DNA from 4 places in the Shewanella sp. SW24 genome. Region 3 is predicted to be linked to each of the others. Evidence: predicted binding sites of a transcription regulator. Region 3 holds the regulator's gene; each other region holds the start of a gene.
What was found. The regulator sigma-54, encoded in region 3, starts transcription at its own class of promoters, with help from an activator protein. The targets are predictions, from matches to a motif close to GTTGGCACGNNNNTNGNNT.
Positions count from the first base shown of each region.

Region 1 (4,003 bases), on a different contig from region 3:
GGCCGTAAAGCTCTAATATGTATTAATTCGCATTAATTATTTATGATTAGTTGCTGTAAAAGCTTAACAAATTCAATGTAACAATCTGTGCCACCATCACTACTTGAGATGAATATTGTATTATCAGCAGGCGAGAAGCAAGCCTCAGATGAGGTTTATGCCAAACTGAATTGATTTTAGTTCATTTACATCATGATTCTAGTCTAAAACGTCAATATTTTGACTTTTAGCCAAAAAAAAGACGCAACCAGTGCGTCTATTTTTAATCACGAAATAAGATATTAACCCGCTTCAGAATGCGCAGAAATATTATGTTTATCTGCAGGAATTGCATCCCAACTCTCTTTTAGAGTACGAACTAAGTCACTTACATCATCAATCGCTTGAACATCATTATTCAAATTCGCCTCTGAAATACGGCGCAACATAAAATCATATAAATTACTGAGATTGTAAGCAACACTGCCTTCAGCTTCCATATTTAAGCAGCTATTCAGCCCCGCGATAATCCCTAGCGATTTGCCAATAAGAAGCCCTTTTTTTGCAAAATCACGCTGCTCTATTGCATATCGACTCTGAGCCAAACGCTCAAGCAAACCAGCAAACATCATTTGAATAATGCGGTGAGGGGATGCCACTGCTATTTCACTTTCTAAAGAAACCTTACGATATGACTGTAATGAACCTCTCATATTTGTACCTACCTATTTGCATCTATCGACTTGTATACATTGATATGACGTTGACTATTACTACCAGCATGCAATAGAGCTTGCCTATCCAGTAAGAAAACATTGGCTTTCTCTGTACATGCTTGAGTTAATGAAAACTGTAACTGCAAATAATCTCTGTCAACAAATTGCTCATCTGCAACCAAAGCCTCAAGTAATAATTGACGCTGGCCAACAAATTCTTGCAATTTTAATACCAAAAAATCAATATTTTCATTATCAATTGACAATGTAGTCACTTGTCTAATGATTTCATTCATTTGCTCATTAAGAGAATCTAATGTGCTAACAACATTCTGTGTATTAATTTTGCTATGATGCATATATAAAATCTCTTACTCTGCCACTTTAGATAAAAAACTCATAAAATCCAAGAACTGGCAAACATCGTGTAAATCTATCTTACGGTAGGGACAATTTGGCTGATAAAATATTATCGTTTCCTCACAAGCCCTGGAAGAGAGTCGAGTCGCTGAGTTAGCATACTACCTTGAGCGTTCATCTGACCGACAATCAAATCCATAGCATTGTACTGCTTTAATAACCTAGCTTCATAGGCCTTCATTTTTAAGGCAAGACTCTCACGGCTATCGGTAATACGAGAAAGTTGAGTATCTAAACTTTCATCTCGACTATCTAAAATTCCCCCAGTTTTTACATAGGAGTCAGTAACATCCTTCATCCGCGTACCAAACCCAGTTTTTTCTGCAGAAAAAAAGTCCGATACGGCATTAATATCTTTACTTAGCACTTCATCAAGCTTTTTATCATCAATCTCAAGGCTACCCGTCTGAGTGGTTTTAATACCCAGATTCGCTAACATCATAGAGCCACTATCACCACTCGTTGATGACAACACGCCCCTCATCTGGTTTTGGACACCACGAATAACAGAATCACCCTGCAATATACCCGCTTTCTTAGTTTTGGGATCATAGCCTGACATGCCAGACATAGTTTTCATTAACTCATTGTATGAATTAACAAAATCTTTTATAGCTGTTTTCGAAGAGTCACGATTAGGTTCAATTTTGAGTGTCGTTGTTTTATCTTTGTTAGCATCCGTCAATGTTAAGTTGATGCCAGTAATCGCATTCTTTACTTCGTTTGAATCAGAGGTCACTTTTAAGCCATCAACATACAAAATTGCATCTTTTGCAGGTTGTAATTCTGTCATAGCAAAAACATCTGAAAGTGCTGTTCCAGCGTCATCCGTAGCCGATGCTTGCACTATATTGGCAGCTCCAGTTTTATTAGATGTAAGAACCAACTGAGCACCATTGTCGCCCTTAATGATAGTCGCGGTCACTCCAACATTATCTTTAGAAGCATTGATGTTTTTCATAATGTCTTGCAGAGAGTCTTCTGCACCAACAGCGACATTAAAGCTCTCACTTCCCACTGTCAGACTTAATGAGCCACTTCCTATTGGAGCCGTAACATCTGTAACTGCTGTAGAACCTAATTTATGGCTTTCAGCCAACTGTTCAACAATGACTTTATAGTTACCAGCTACTGCAGTCGGGTCAACTGTTGCGGTCATAAAGTCTTTATTGGAAAGCGTACTCTTAAAACCTGTAAAAGTTTTAGCATCAGATAGAGGTTTTATCTTCTCTAAGAAATCAGACATTGCACTTTTCAATGCCCCCAGAGCAGAGATCTGAGTATTTATCTTACCTTCTTCGGCATTGAATTTGGCTTCTTTAGGCGCTTTTTCTGCATTAACTAAAGCGGTTACAATGCCGCCGATGTCCATGCCAGTACCTACACCTAATGATGTTAATCCCATATCCACCTCTGATCTGCGTCTAAAAACTTACCAATACGTATAGTTAATAGTATTAATACAGCAAAATTCACGCCAAGACTTCAGTTAATATGAATGGCTTACCACTCTAGACTGAACCTCTCATGAATGCATATAAAAAAACTACGACTTAAACCTCTGTTTTTATTAATGCGCCTGTCACTTCAGACAGTTTTTCAGCCAAAGCAAGCGCCTCTTCACTGGGAATTTGTCGCAGCACTTCGCCAGAGTCTATATCCATAACACTGACAACGGGCCTATCAGAACTCGCATCAACTTTAAATGCTAATCCCTTACGCATCATAGTTACCATATCCGTCAGGTCACTCGCAACCTTATCTAACTGCTCAACATTCGTTTTAGTATCTTTTGTAGACTCGCCATCTTCTACCATGTTCACGCTGTTTGATTGGCCAAACAAAGGCTTTATTGAACCACTTGACTCTTGCTGAAGAGATTGTGGAGGAGCTAGTTTAAGCTCAGTCTTCAACCCCACTACATTAGATGTACTAACTGAATTAATATCCATCATGCCACCCTCTTAGTCACACTTACCTATGTACTCTGGTACTGCTAGAAAGTACTAACCTTACAGATGAAGCACAAAGCTACACGCTTCAGCTTTATCTTCAAACATTTGCTAATCTGCTTATTACTGTATATTGATGATGCAGCTAAATGATATTTACTAATAATCACTTTATTAACAACACTAAACTGACCATTTTAATGCACAAAGGGAAGGGTCTAAACGAACCTCCCCTCTCAGTGCCAAACACTTAGATGTCTATCATCTCAGCATGAGATAACCGCCAATCACAATTACAGCAATGACAGGGCAACTTGTGGTAATTGGTTGGCTTGCGCCAACATAGCAGAAGATGTCTGAGACAGAATTTGTTTCTTAGTCATTTCTGCAGTTTCTTTTGCAAAGTCAACATCTTGAATACGGCTACGGGCATCTGCTACGTTAGTTTGCACGTTACCCAAGTTATTGATAGTGAAGTTCATACGGTTTTGTACCGCACCTAAATCTGCACGTTGGGAATCAATACCAGCAATAGCTGAATCTATGACAGCCAAGGCATCCTGTGCTCCTTTGGCTGTGCCAATGTCAACTTTAGACACTTCAGACAATTTAGAGCTACCAGCAGTGGCAGTCACACCGCCACCGAGCAACTCGTTAGCTGAAGCACCTTTAATGGCAAATTTTTCAGGTGAAGATAATTTAAGTTCAGACGTTTTACTGGCGTTTGCTCCACTAGCTATGCCGCCTAACGCTGCTGTACCGCCAGAGTAACCAGTGACTTCTACACCAGCAACACCCTTAGCTGTAATACTAATGACACCTGTTTCTTTATCGTGGCTAACATCGTATCCCGCTTTACCTAAGTCAGTCGCGAGTTGCGCTGAATCACCTTTGTATGTCGCTAAATTGTAACTATCTTTTGTTGTGCCATCTTTA
Region 1 covers NZ_JAKKSH010000020.1:57-4,059, reverse strand. The annotation lists gene fliS (flagellar export chaperone FliS) at 282-692, opposite strand; gene L5M17_RS15750 (flagella biosynthesis chaperone for FliD, FliT) at 701-1,054, opposite strand; gene fliD (flagellar filament capping protein FliD) at 1,165-2,520, opposite strand; gene L5M17_RS15740 (flagellar protein FlaG) at 2,669-3,070, opposite strand; partial or broken gene L5M17_RS15735 (flagellin) at 3,361-4,003, opposite strand, start outside.
Region 1: a site for sigma-54 is predicted at 2,579-2,597, ahead of fliD (flagellar filament capping protein FliD). Genes of this name have one in related genera too.

Region 2 (4,003 bases), on a different contig from region 3:
AATGGCCACCACTTAACATCACTCACTGAATCAATCTGAATTTGGCAAGCTTGATAACTCATCAAGGCGGTATAACACACAGTCACCGACCAGCCTCTGACATCGCGACGACTATTACCCACAGTGCAAAGCTGCTCAATATAAGGTGGCACTACTGCGGTTTTCTCATGCAGTTTACGTAATACAGTTTGCTCAAGGGATTGATCGCAATTTTCATCGATAAACCCTCCAGGTAATCCCCATAAACCTAAAAATGGATGATTTGAGCGTTGTACTAAGAGTACTTTAAGTTGCTGATCGTGATAGGTAAACAATACGGCATCCACTGTCAGTAGCTGAGCCTTAAAAACCTTAGGATTGTAATTGGCGAGATATTCCGCTTCAGTCATTGATATTCCCCATCGTTCCAAATCATCAGCTTAACTTAGCATTACACAGCTTCAAACATATTATGTCTTAGTGTCACTAAGTCAATGATCTGAGGCACAGGATTAGCCACTTTGGCCAAATTTACGCTGATAACGCGGCAACATGGTCTCGTTCCCCAATAATCCGCCTTGATGCAAATACATCACATGACCTGGTTCACTACGTTGTAAATAATCTTCAAGCACAATAAAACCTAAGGGATCGTAGAGTAATTCAAACTGCACGCCTGAGGCGCAGACCCGCTGCCACATGGCATAAAATTCGGGGTAAAGTTTACCAAAATGATATTTCTTGCCGACATTAACAATCTGTGGATGCTCACTGGTATTGGAATTAAGTAAGGAAAATTGCAAGCGCAAATAATCATCGCCACCGACAACAGCACAAGTCACGACGCGAATATCCGTTTGCTGACGGATAAAATACTGATTTAAAAATAACGCAGTCGTTCCCGTCCCCGATGGTAAAAACACCGTTAAATCAACCAATCCATTCGCATTCGCAAACAGTACTATCTCTTGCGCCAATCTATTAACCCCGTATTCGGCGTAAGCACAGCGACCACCCTCTGGGATAAAAAGCGCCGTCGGCTCATTCACGAGTACTTGAGCCTCGATATAATCTGGGCAACTCAGTCGCACATCGCCCACTTGCGCAGTAGGGTCAGGCCTAGCATTAAGATTTGACAAAACGTGAGGCTCAGATTGCGACTGAGTGCACGCCTGCTTTTGTGCTATTAACACACTTAAATCGATAATATTAGCGCCATTCGCTAAAGCGGCAGCGTAATTGCCCGTAGGATGTTTAACCACTTGACTGGCAATATGATCTACATAAAAATCACATTGCCAGCCTTTCATCTTCGCTAATGTTGACAATGAATACAGTGAGTTAGCCAATGGCGAGCCGTGACCTATCACCTTGCTGATGCCTGCAAATTCATGATCTAAAAAATAGCCGAATTTGCGAGCTTTATTGCCACTAAACGCCGGATGCAGTAAATCATCACGTTTTAGGAATATGTCTCTGCCAGCAAAGGCAAATGTATCGACAGGGGAATTTGCAAACATCAAGCTACTCAAACGATTAAATTCTCTGGTTTTTAAGCCAGTTAAGGGAAGGCTAGTGTAACTCCGACCTTCCTGTTACGCCCTTAAGAAATTATCAATTTGGCGAAAAACTAGTGAAAATGACACATGAATCTCGAATGCATAAATTTAAACCATTGATTATTAATAAGTTAAATAGTTGGCATAGTTATCGCTTAGACATTGACATATATTCAATTTATCAAAGCTAACGATAAAGGCTAACAGGGTAAACACAAGGAGTTTTCAATGGCTGTATTACGCTTAATATTCAACATAGCTTGGTTTGTACTCGGCGGATTTGTAATGGGACTCGCTTGGTGGCTCGCAGGTATCCTGTGTTTTATCAGTATCATTGGTATTCCCTTCGGCCGCGCCTGTTTTGTTATCGGCGAAATGACCTTTTGGCCCTTCGGCCAAGAACAAATGAACCGTCGCCACTTAACTGGACGTGAAGACTTAGGCACAGGTGCATTAGGCATGGTAGGAAATATCATTTGGTTCTTACTGTTTGGGATCTGGTTAGCCATAGGGCATTTGGTCCACGCCTTAGCTTGTTTTGTGACGATTATCGGAATTCCCTTTGGGATACAGCATCTTAAGTTGGCTTTACTCAGCCTCACACCGATAGGCCAAACCGTAGTGGCTAAAGCTTAATAAGACAATGCGTTAACTGCGCTATTCACTCTCGATTATTTGGTTTCAAGAGTGGATAGCGCTTTGTCATCCCATACAGCAAATATCGCTTCGTTTAAGGCTATTTCTTCCTCCAATAAATCATTGCAATCATATTGAGTATTGGCAGACTCGCTATCCGCAGAAAACTGCGCTTGCGGCTTAGTCGCCCCCACAATGTCCAACAGATAATGCGCCAGTTTTGCGGGTGCATCTATAGCAGCATCGTGACCACAATACGCGAGTACAATCAAATCGGTGTAAAAATGCCGTGCTAACGCCTTACTCGATGCCATACTCACCAGCGCATCACGGTCACCGCAGAGCACAGTTATCGGTACTTCCACTGTCAATGGACATTGGTATTGAAAAGCCGCCCAAAGTTGTCGCCATACATTGCGTCGACTTGGTGTGGTATCGCGGCGAAACTCACTCCACTTGACAATTAAATCTCGGTCTCGCCGATGACGAAAACTGGTTAAACGCACTATAGTCGACTCGATTGGATGTAAAGCATTACCCCGAGCACGCATGAAAAAAGCCTTCAATGCATTCAGCGGATTAAATCTTTGATACCAAGACGATAAATTCGCCGCACTGCTGTTTAATACAAAGACATGCCTTATCTGCCAAGGTCGCTGGCATGCCATTTCCAACGCCAACATACCTCCCATAGACAAGCCGAGGAGATAAATAGTCTCCCCTTCCTGTGCCTGCTCATCCAATTGCTGCCACACGGCATGGGCATAATCAGCAATCTTAAGCGGACTTAATTCGTGGGATAGCGTCCCATTGCCCGGAAGATCCGGTGTCAGCACTCGCAATCCCTTTTGTCGCAGACGCTGATCGAAACCATTCCAATGGCGCTGATCACGCATTAATCCTCTTAATAACACCCAAGTGGTCATGACTGAGACTCCCGATACCAATAATGCCGTGCGCACTCTGTCAGCTCAGCCAAACGTTCAGGTGTTAACTGCTCTAACGATTGGGCATAGGCCGCTTCCATCATAAATTGCATGAGTACTGTGTGCCTGCGTAAAATTCTGTGGTGACGATGTGTTTTTTGTGGATTAAAAAATCCAGCAAAATTAAATATTTGTCTAGGATTCTTCTTTATCCATGCCCAAGATCCCATCTCTAATGTCAAAGGTAAAAATGGCACCTGAGCAGAAGGATCTGCCACTTGGTGCTGGCGATAGAGATAATCCCAAATATCACCATGAGTGCGATAAAACTGGCTCTGCGGCGCGAGCCGATAATGGCCGTGATGGGGATAACTCTGTTCAAATAATTGTTTTAGATGAAAAATATAATTGGCATTTTCGAAGGCGGTACGGGTATGGGCGTAGGGGAACCAGATATGATCACTCAAACCAAATCCCGAGTGGGCATCGAGCGAAATCAAACTTGTGCTGCGACTCAACAGTTGTTGTACATAGGCAACTAAGCCCGCCGTTTCCAGCTCCATTCCCCCAATACCGCGATACCAGGGCAGCCGTGACGATATACGCTGTCCTCCCACCATAAAGGACACTTTTTCACGGGATTCTATCGGAGCGTTACGCATCAAATCCACTTGATTACCATTGCCCCGCGTTCCCATGAATAACCCAACAGGATTCACTACAGGTACAAAAGCTAACCGCAGGCCCGTTAGCATCTGTTGTAGGTGTTTATCCCAAACAAGCCGCTGCAATAAACTGTTTAACAATGCCAAAATAACTTGAGATCCAATACGTTCAACCCCATGCACGCCACCCACAAAGAGCACTGTCGAACAAGGCGTATCTGTACCACCTAACTCAACA
Region 2 covers NZ_JAKKSH010000032.1:41,744-45,746, reverse strand. The annotation lists gene L5M17_RS19765 (NUDIX hydrolase) at 1-389, opposite strand, end outside; gene L5M17_RS19760 (pyridoxal-phosphate dependent enzyme) at 492-1,499, opposite strand; gene L5M17_RS19755 (YccF domain-containing protein) at 1,767-2,174, shown strand; gene L5M17_RS19750 (alpha/beta fold hydrolase) at 2,210-3,100, opposite strand; gene L5M17_RS19745 (M14 family zinc carboxypeptidase) at 3,097-4,003, opposite strand, start outside.
Region 2: a site for sigma-54 is predicted at 1,677-1,695, ahead of L5M17_RS19755 (YccF domain-containing protein). Genes of this name have one in related genera too.

Region 3 (4,003 bases):
TCGAGGTGCGGCAGCCAAGTCTCCAGTAAATTTTCGATTTGCCAGATGAACTTATTGACCAGTGGTTGGCGATTTAAGAATTCAGCCACGGGTTCATCTAAGCCAGTCAATGGCCGCAGCGCCAACTCCCAGTGGGGATTGGGCAGAAAGCGTACATCGAACATAAAGTCTGCTTCGGTGGGCATTCCGTGCTTAAAGCCAAAGGACTCGAAGTTGATCACGAGTTCTTTATCGACACTACCAAGGAGAATTTGTCTGACTTGGTCGCTTAAATCATAGATATTCAGATTCGACGTATCTATGTAGTGATCGACCAGTTTTGACATAGGCTCGAGCAGTTTCCCCTCCAGCTTTATCGCTTCTTGCAAAGACACTCGGCTCTTCGACAAAGGATGCAAACGGCGGGTTTCGCTGTAACGCTTGAGCAGAATTTTATCGCTGGAGTTAAGGAAGAAGCTCGTTAACTCAGTATCTGGAGGTAGGCTAGCGAGTTGTTTTACTAAGACCTTATCCTGCTCAGGCATGTTACGCACGTCGACACTGATGGCGACGAGATCGTTACTGCCTTTGAGTTGCTCAAGCAAACTGCCAATCAATGGCAAGGGAAGGTTATCGACACAATAATAGCCGAGATCTTCGAGTACCCTAAGGGCGACAGATTTGCCTGAGCCTGAGCGGCCCGACACTATGACCAGTTTCATCCAGTGATTACCTGATAGAGTTCCGTTTCATCATGCGTCTTGCGTAATTGCTTTAATATTTGCTTGTCGCTCAGCTTTTCGGCCATGCAAGACAAGGTACTTAAGTGCTGCTGACATTGGTCTGCAGGCACCAGTAGTGCAAATAAAATATCAACAGGTTGCTTATCGATAGCATCAAATGCTATCGGCTCTTCACACTTAATTAGTATGGCAATGGGCTGATCTATATCGGCTAGTCGACCATGTGGAATGGCGATGCCGTTACCTATACCTGTGCTCCCCATCTTTTCGCGCGCCACTAGGCTTTCGAATATCTCTTGAGATGAGAGGGTCGGGTACTGGGCAGCGACTAAGTCGCTGATGAGTTCCAGTACCTTTTTCTTGCTGCCCGGAGTGGCGCAGGTAGTGCACTCCGGCCGCAGTATGGTACAAAGTTCCATTATTAGTGTTTTGTTAACTTCTCTTTGTGTTTAATAACCTGACGGTCAAGCTTGTCAATCAGGGCGTCTATAGCGGCATACATGTCAGCATGCTCTGAAGTAGCAAAAACTTCACCACCTATGAGGTTTATTCTCGCTTCAGCAATCTGTTGCATTTTCTCAACATTGAGCACAACGTGCACATTATTGATCTGTTCGAAATGGCGTTCAAGTTTTGAAAACTTTTCTTCTACATATGCACGTAACGATTCGGTAATTTCGATATGGTGCCCACTTAGGTTTATTTGCATAGAAACGTCCTCCGATATCCACTGTAGGTTATAAACTTTTACGCTGATTAGAAGGTGGAATAAGCATAGCCTCTCGGTACTTCGCAATGGTTCTGCGGGCTACGTTGATCCCTTGTTCTGCCAGAAGTTGTGCCATCTTACTATCGCTTAATGGTTTTTTCTGGTTTTCCGCTGCCACCAGTTTCTTTATAAAGGCTCTGATTGCTGTGGATGAGCACTCACCACCATCGTCAGTACCGACGTGGCTAGAGAAGAAGTATTTTAGTTCAAAAAGTCCCTTAGGGGTATGCATGTATTTTTGAGTTGTGACCCGTGAGATGGTGGACTCATGCATTTCTACCGCTTCAGCAATATCGTTAAGCACCATAGGCTTCATGGCTTCTTCACCATACTCAAAGAAACCTTGCTGATATTGCACTATGCAATTAGCAACTTTAAGCAAAGTGTCGTTACGGCTTTCTAGACTCTTAATAAACCATTTAGCCTCTTGCAGATGGCCGCGAATAAATTGGCTATCGGCTTGGTTTTTTGTGCTGCGTGCCATAGAAGCATAATGTTGATTTACATTGATTTTGGGCATGCAGTCAGGATTAAGCTCAACGACCCAGCGGCCATTTTTCTTCGACACAGACACATCTGGGATAACGTATTCGTCATTATTGGGTGTGATCAACAAACCTGGGCGAGGATTGAGAGTTTGGATAAGTGCTATACCATCCCTTAATTCATCCTCTTTTAATTTAGTCTTACGCATCAATAACCTAAAGTCTCGGGCGGCGATCAGATCTAAATGATCTTTGATCAGCATACGGGCGTTTTCTAGGTTGGGAGTATCAGCGGCGAAATGCGACAGTTGGATCAACAGGCATTCACTTAAATCGCGGGCGGCAACGCCTATGGGATCAAAATGCTGAATACGCTTGAGTACGGCTTCGACTTCGTCAAGCTCAACTTCAGGATTGCCCATGGCTTCGAGAATTTCTTCAGTGCTTTGGGTGAGATAGCCCTGATCGTCGATGGCATCAATAATGGCGGTGGCAATGGCTAAATCGGTTTCAGAAAACGGCGTGAGGTTTTTTTGCCATTCTAAGTGTTCGTACAAACCTTCACTGGTCTCGCCTTGGAAGGGCATATCGTCTTCACGACTGCCGCCGGGGCCTGAGTTTGGGGAGGCGGTAAACACTTCATCCCATGTGGTGTCCATGGGGAGCTCATCGGGCATGGATTCTTTGGTTAGCGACTCTGCCGTGTCTATGGTGGAGCTGTCTTTTTCTGGTGGCAGAGTGCTAGATTCACTGAAATCCGTATCGGATAGCGTTTGGTTTACAGGGTTTTTAGTGGCGTCGAATTGATCCTCTTCCAGCTCGAGAAGGGGATTAGAATCTAATGCTTGCTGGATCTCTTGCTGCAGTTCCAGTGACGACAGTTGCAACAGACGTATAGCCTGTTGTAGTTGTGGCGTCATGGTTAACTGTTGACCCAGTTTGAGCTGGAGTGACGCTTTCATGTTACCGCTGATCCCTACGTTATTATTGTTAGATGAGGTCGCTTATTATTATCTTGAGTGAAGCCCAATGGCGGTATAAATTGCCTCCATTGGCTTCGCTCGATTAACTATAGCCTGAATTGTTCACCTAAGTACACAGCCCTAACTTGCTGATTGTCTAAGATCTCTGCTGGAGTTCCTTCGGCAATCAGGTTTCCGTGACTCACAATATAAGCATGTTCACATACATCTAATGTCTCGCGGACATTATGGTCTGTGATCAGTACGCCAAGGCCGCGACTTTTGAGTTGTTCGATAATCTTCTTGATGTCGATAACCGAAATAGGATCGACGCCGGCAAACGGTTCATCGAGCAAAATGAACTTAGGATTAGCGGCTAAAGCCCGCGCAATTTCGACGCGACGACGTTCGCCACCCGACAATGACATGCCTTGGCTGTCACGGATGTGGGTGATATGAAACTCTTCGAGCAGATGTTCTAGTTCTTCTTCTCGTTCTTCGTTTTTAAGTTCTTTACGAGTTTGCAGTACGGCCATGATGTTGTCATGAACAGTTAGCTTACGAAAGATACTGGCTTCCTGCGGTAAGTAACCTATGCCTTTGCGGGCACGCAGATGCATAGGATCTGCGGTTAAATCATCATCGTCGATAAAGATATGCCCCTTATCGCTCTTCACTAGCCCGACAACCATGTAAAAGGTCGTGGTTTTACCGGCACCGTTTGGACCGAGTAGGCCAACGACTTGACCGGTTTTTACCGTCAGACTGACGTCTTTAACCACTTGGCGACTCTTGTAACTTTTTGCCAGATTTTGTGCTCTTAAGGTGATTTGGGTCATTTAGAGTCCTGCTTTTTTACAGGTTTATCCGCCGGAGCGTCTGATTTAGCATCATCTTGATAGTTTTCAGGCTGAATAATAGTGATCACGCGATCGTCACCACTGCCAGTACTCTCGGCCATCAATTTCTGTTGAATCATGTTATAGCGGATTAAATTGCCTGTAACTTGGCTACCTGCTTGATCTAATGACGCCATACCTTTCAGTGTTAAGGTGCGGCTTGCCA
Region 3 covers NZ_JAKKSH010000008.1:58,828-62,830, forward strand. The annotation lists gene rapZ (RNase adapter RapZ) at 1-701, opposite strand, end outside; gene ptsN (PTS IIA-like nitrogen regulatory protein PtsN) at 698-1,141, opposite strand; gene hpf (ribosome hibernation promoting factor) at 1,144-1,431, opposite strand; gene L5M17_RS08565 (RNA polymerase factor sigma-54) at 1,460-2,938, opposite strand; gene lptB (LPS export ABC transporter ATP-binding protein) at 3,046-3,777, opposite strand; gene lptA (lipopolysaccharide transport periplasmic protein LptA) at 3,774-4,003, opposite strand, start outside.

Region 4 (4,003 bases), on a different contig from region 3:
TTTCTGGTAATAAATGCCAGGGTTACAACGAACCATATCAAACTCGTCCGTTAAACCAGCGATAGATTCTGATGCACCGAGAAATAAAATCCCTTTGGGATTGAGAGCGGCAGCGAATTGCCGCAAAATTTTTGCCTTTGCCTCTGGTGCAAAATAAATCAGCACATTGCGGCAAAAGATAATGTCGAACTTGCCAAGCAGACTATAACTCTCAAGCAAATTATGCGCTCTAAAGTTCACCAACCGCTTCACATTATCCTTTAACTTCATATTACCTGAAGGTAATGCATCAAAAAACTGACGCTTACGTTCTTCAGATAAACCACGCGCTAATGCCAAACTATCGTACTCGGCATTTTTGCAGCGTTCCAACATGGAAGGAGATAAATCCGTTGCTTGAATCGAAGCACTACCAGCCAAGGCACCAGGCTTCTTCTGTTGATACTCAAGAATAGTCATAGCCAATGAGTATGGCTCTTGGCCTGACGAGCAAGCCGCAGACCAAATTTTAAGCGGACGCCCCAGACGACTGTATTCTGGTAGTAGGACATTATTCAACAACTCAAATGGATAACGATCACGGAACCAAAGGGTTTCATTGGTCGTCATAGCATCGATCACTTCAGCTCTGAGCGCACGCTCAGTAGGCTTCATCGAATGCTTAACCACATCAGATAAGGATGGCAGGTTATATTTGCCCATCAAAGGAGCAAGACGACTGCGCACAAGATATTGCTTATTTTCACCCAGTACGATGCCGCTGTGTTGCTCTAAGAACAACCTAAATTGATTATATTCAGCCTCAGCGAGTGATTTATTTGGCACATTCACATCCTAAATCCTATAGCAAGCACCAAAATCAGTGCGAAACCATCATGTTATAAAGTCGAGATTATAGCGTAAAGCGTATCTAGGTACTAACCGACAGCAATTACAAACTTAAATGCTTATTCACAGCAGCGGCCAGTTCGTCAGGATTAAACTTAGCGATAAAGTCATTGGCCCCCACTTTTTGAACCATTGCCTGATTGAATACACCACTTAACGAAGTATGCAGTACCACTTTAATATGCTTAAGCTTAGGATCATCTCGGATTTCAGCTGTCAGGGTGTAGCCATCCATTTCAGGCATCTCAATATCAGAGATGATGAGGGGGATCTCATCGGCCACATTATCCATCTCTTTGGCGATCTCTTTAAGCTTGTCTAATGCTTCGCGACCATCTTTTGCGGTATCAATTTGTAAATTCAATGACTCGAGTGAACGAATAATTTGTTTACGCGCCACGGCAGAATCATCAATAACCATAATATGGTAATGCTGAGTTCTGTCGAGGGTCAGTTTTTCATTGGCTTCTTCACTGATAGCCGTTTTAACTGGTGAAATCTCATCTAAGATTTTTTCCACATCGAGAATTTCAACTAATTCACCTTCAATTTCAGTCACAGCTGTCAGATAAGAATAACGGCCAGCACCTTGCGGCGGAGGCATAATCGCTTCCCAATTCATGTTGATGATCCGCTCAACAGAACTGACCAAGAAGCCTTGAACACTGCGGTTATATTCAGAAATAATGATGAAACAGTTTTCAGTGCTCGCTAAAGGTTTTCCCCCTGTTGCCGCACTCAAATCAATCACTGAAATGGTTGTTCCACGAATATGAGCAACACCCTTCACATAAGGATTAAGTTTAGGCAAAGTGGTCAGTGGTGGACACTGCAGTACTTCTTTCACCTTAAACACGTTAATCCCAAACCGTTGACGACCGTTTAATTTAAAAAGCAGTAATTCTAAACGGTTTTGTCCAACGAGCTGGGTTCGTTTGTTGACTGAATCAAGAATACTCGACATAACTCTGCCTTGTTGTTCTGTTTATGTTCGGCCCTATAACTCAGTTGAGTATAGGCATATTAATTGCTTACGTCTTATCTATCGATAAACATAGTCGAAACTGAGTCAATCTTCTGACAGTGATGCAAATTATTATTACAGTGGTCAGCTTCGAACTTAATAAAAGTATAGGTGCATTCTGGCGTTACAAGCTAGTCTCTTCATTATGAAAGTAAATTTAGTCTGTTTTTTTAGTCTTTTCACCCTCTTCATGCCCGCTTTTGCGAGTGCAGAGCCTATTGTCCCCACCGTATCGGCAATCTCAGAATTAGCTAAAGCGCTTATTTCAGAAAAAATATCCGTTCCAGAAAATGCCAAAGTAAATATTTCGCCACAGATGGTTGACGCAAGAATGCTGCCGTCACAATGTTCGTCTCCAATGAAAGTTGAACTGGCTAGCGATAGGGAAATTAGCCGTAATAACACCTTAAAAGTCAGCTGCGATACACAAGACTTAGCTTACCCTTGGCAAATCTATATCTCGGTTCGGGTGGATATCTTATTCCCCGTTGTTGTCTCAACCGAAATCTTAGCACCAGGCGAACTCATCTCTCCTAGTCAAGTAGAAGTCCGTTACATTGAACAAAATAGCTTGAGAGGTGCCGAATTCGATGACCCGAGTAAATTGGCTGGCGTGCGAGTAAAACGACGAGTAGCAAAAGATAATCCCATATTAAGCAACAACTTATGCTTCGTTTGTAAAAATGATTCGGTATCTATCTACGTTCGTTCTGGCTCATTCGAGCTCAAAACAGTAGGCGAAGCCCTACAAGATGGCAATAAAGGTGATCGGATCAGAGTCAAAAATAGCAGTTCAAACAAAGAACTAGATGCTATAGTCACAGGCATTGGCGAAGTTGAAGTAAGAATGTAAAATAATCTAAAGCTTTTTTGTAAGCTGCCGATACCCCAGTTAAGAAATCCCGTACACACGACGCTGGAGCCTAAAATGGCAATTGATATTAGCAAACTCAACACTGCAACGACTGCGCAAGTTCGTTCAGGCGCAACGAAAACGAGCAGCGATCAATCTGCTCAAGTTGCTACAAAATCGACAACACCACAGAGAAGCGACTCAGTGGTCATTACGGCCCAGGCACAACAACTTCAAGGAGCTCAGACTAAAATGGCTAGCCTTCCTGAAGTTGATCAAAAGAAAGTAGCAGAAATCAAACAAGCTATTGCCGAAGGTCGCTATAAAATTGACCCTGAAAAGTTGGCTGCCAATATTGCAAGTTTTGAAGCCGAACTTAATGACTTAAATAAAGAGTAACTATGACTGAAATAGCTAAACTGGTAGATCTACAACACGCCCATTTGGCTGTTCTTAAGCAAATCATACTCAAGGAAAAAGGCGCTTTGGTTGACCAAAACGCCGATTTACTGCTTTCCCTTGCTAACGAAAAATCGCAATGTCTGAAAGAACTAAAGAATAATGATGATATTCTGGCAAAACACAGTGATAAATCGCTACTCACTCAGCAAGTCGAACTCGTGCATAAAATGGCTGAGATCAAAGACGCATTGACTGAATGCAAAGAATTAAACGAACAAAATGCCAGTTTAATTGAGATGAATTTAGCGAGTTTAAATCGCTTTGCTCAAGCTTTACAAGCCAGCAGAAACGCCTCCAGCCTCACCTATAACGATAAAGGCAAGACCTCGACTATCTCAAGCTTAGGCAATGATTTAAAGGCCTAACAAGCGCATCACTCCCACTTAGCATTCCCTTTTCTAAGCTCTGATTAGATATTAATGTCTTGTACAAAAAGAAAAGCCGCGTAAATACGCGGCTCAATACATGCTGTTGAACATACTCTCAAAAACGCTAGAAATACGTCACTTCCTTCACTCGTTGTGGACGGCTCTGTTGTTGATAAAGCGCCCAAACCTGTGAAAAATCAAGTTCTAACTCAGTGACATAATGCTCGCCTGCGGGATAACTCTTAACGACTCGTGCGCCGCGGATCACGCCAGAAACTGACGCTTTGACATTATCGTCCGTCAACATCCAATCACTGACACTGCTGTTTGCCGTTATTTTCTGCCCATAAACTTGTTCCGCTAATTCACGATAAGCCACAATTTTTGATGCCTGCATAGCCATCAACA
Region 4 covers NZ_JAKKSH010000036.1:29,969-33,971, reverse strand. The annotation lists gene L5M17_RS20600 (CheR family methyltransferase) at 1-831, opposite strand, end outside; gene L5M17_RS20595 (chemotaxis protein CheV) at 932-1,852, opposite strand; gene flgA (flagellar basal body P-ring formation chaperone FlgA) at 2,058-2,765, shown strand; gene flgM (flagellar biosynthesis anti-sigma factor FlgM) at 2,841-3,164, shown strand; gene L5M17_RS20580 (flagella synthesis protein FlgN) at 3,167-3,592, shown strand; gene L5M17_RS20575 (LPP20 family lipoprotein) at 3,720-4,003, opposite strand, start outside.
Region 4: a site for sigma-54 is predicted at 1,903-1,921, ahead of flgA (flagellar basal body P-ring formation chaperone FlgA). Genes of this name have one in related genera too.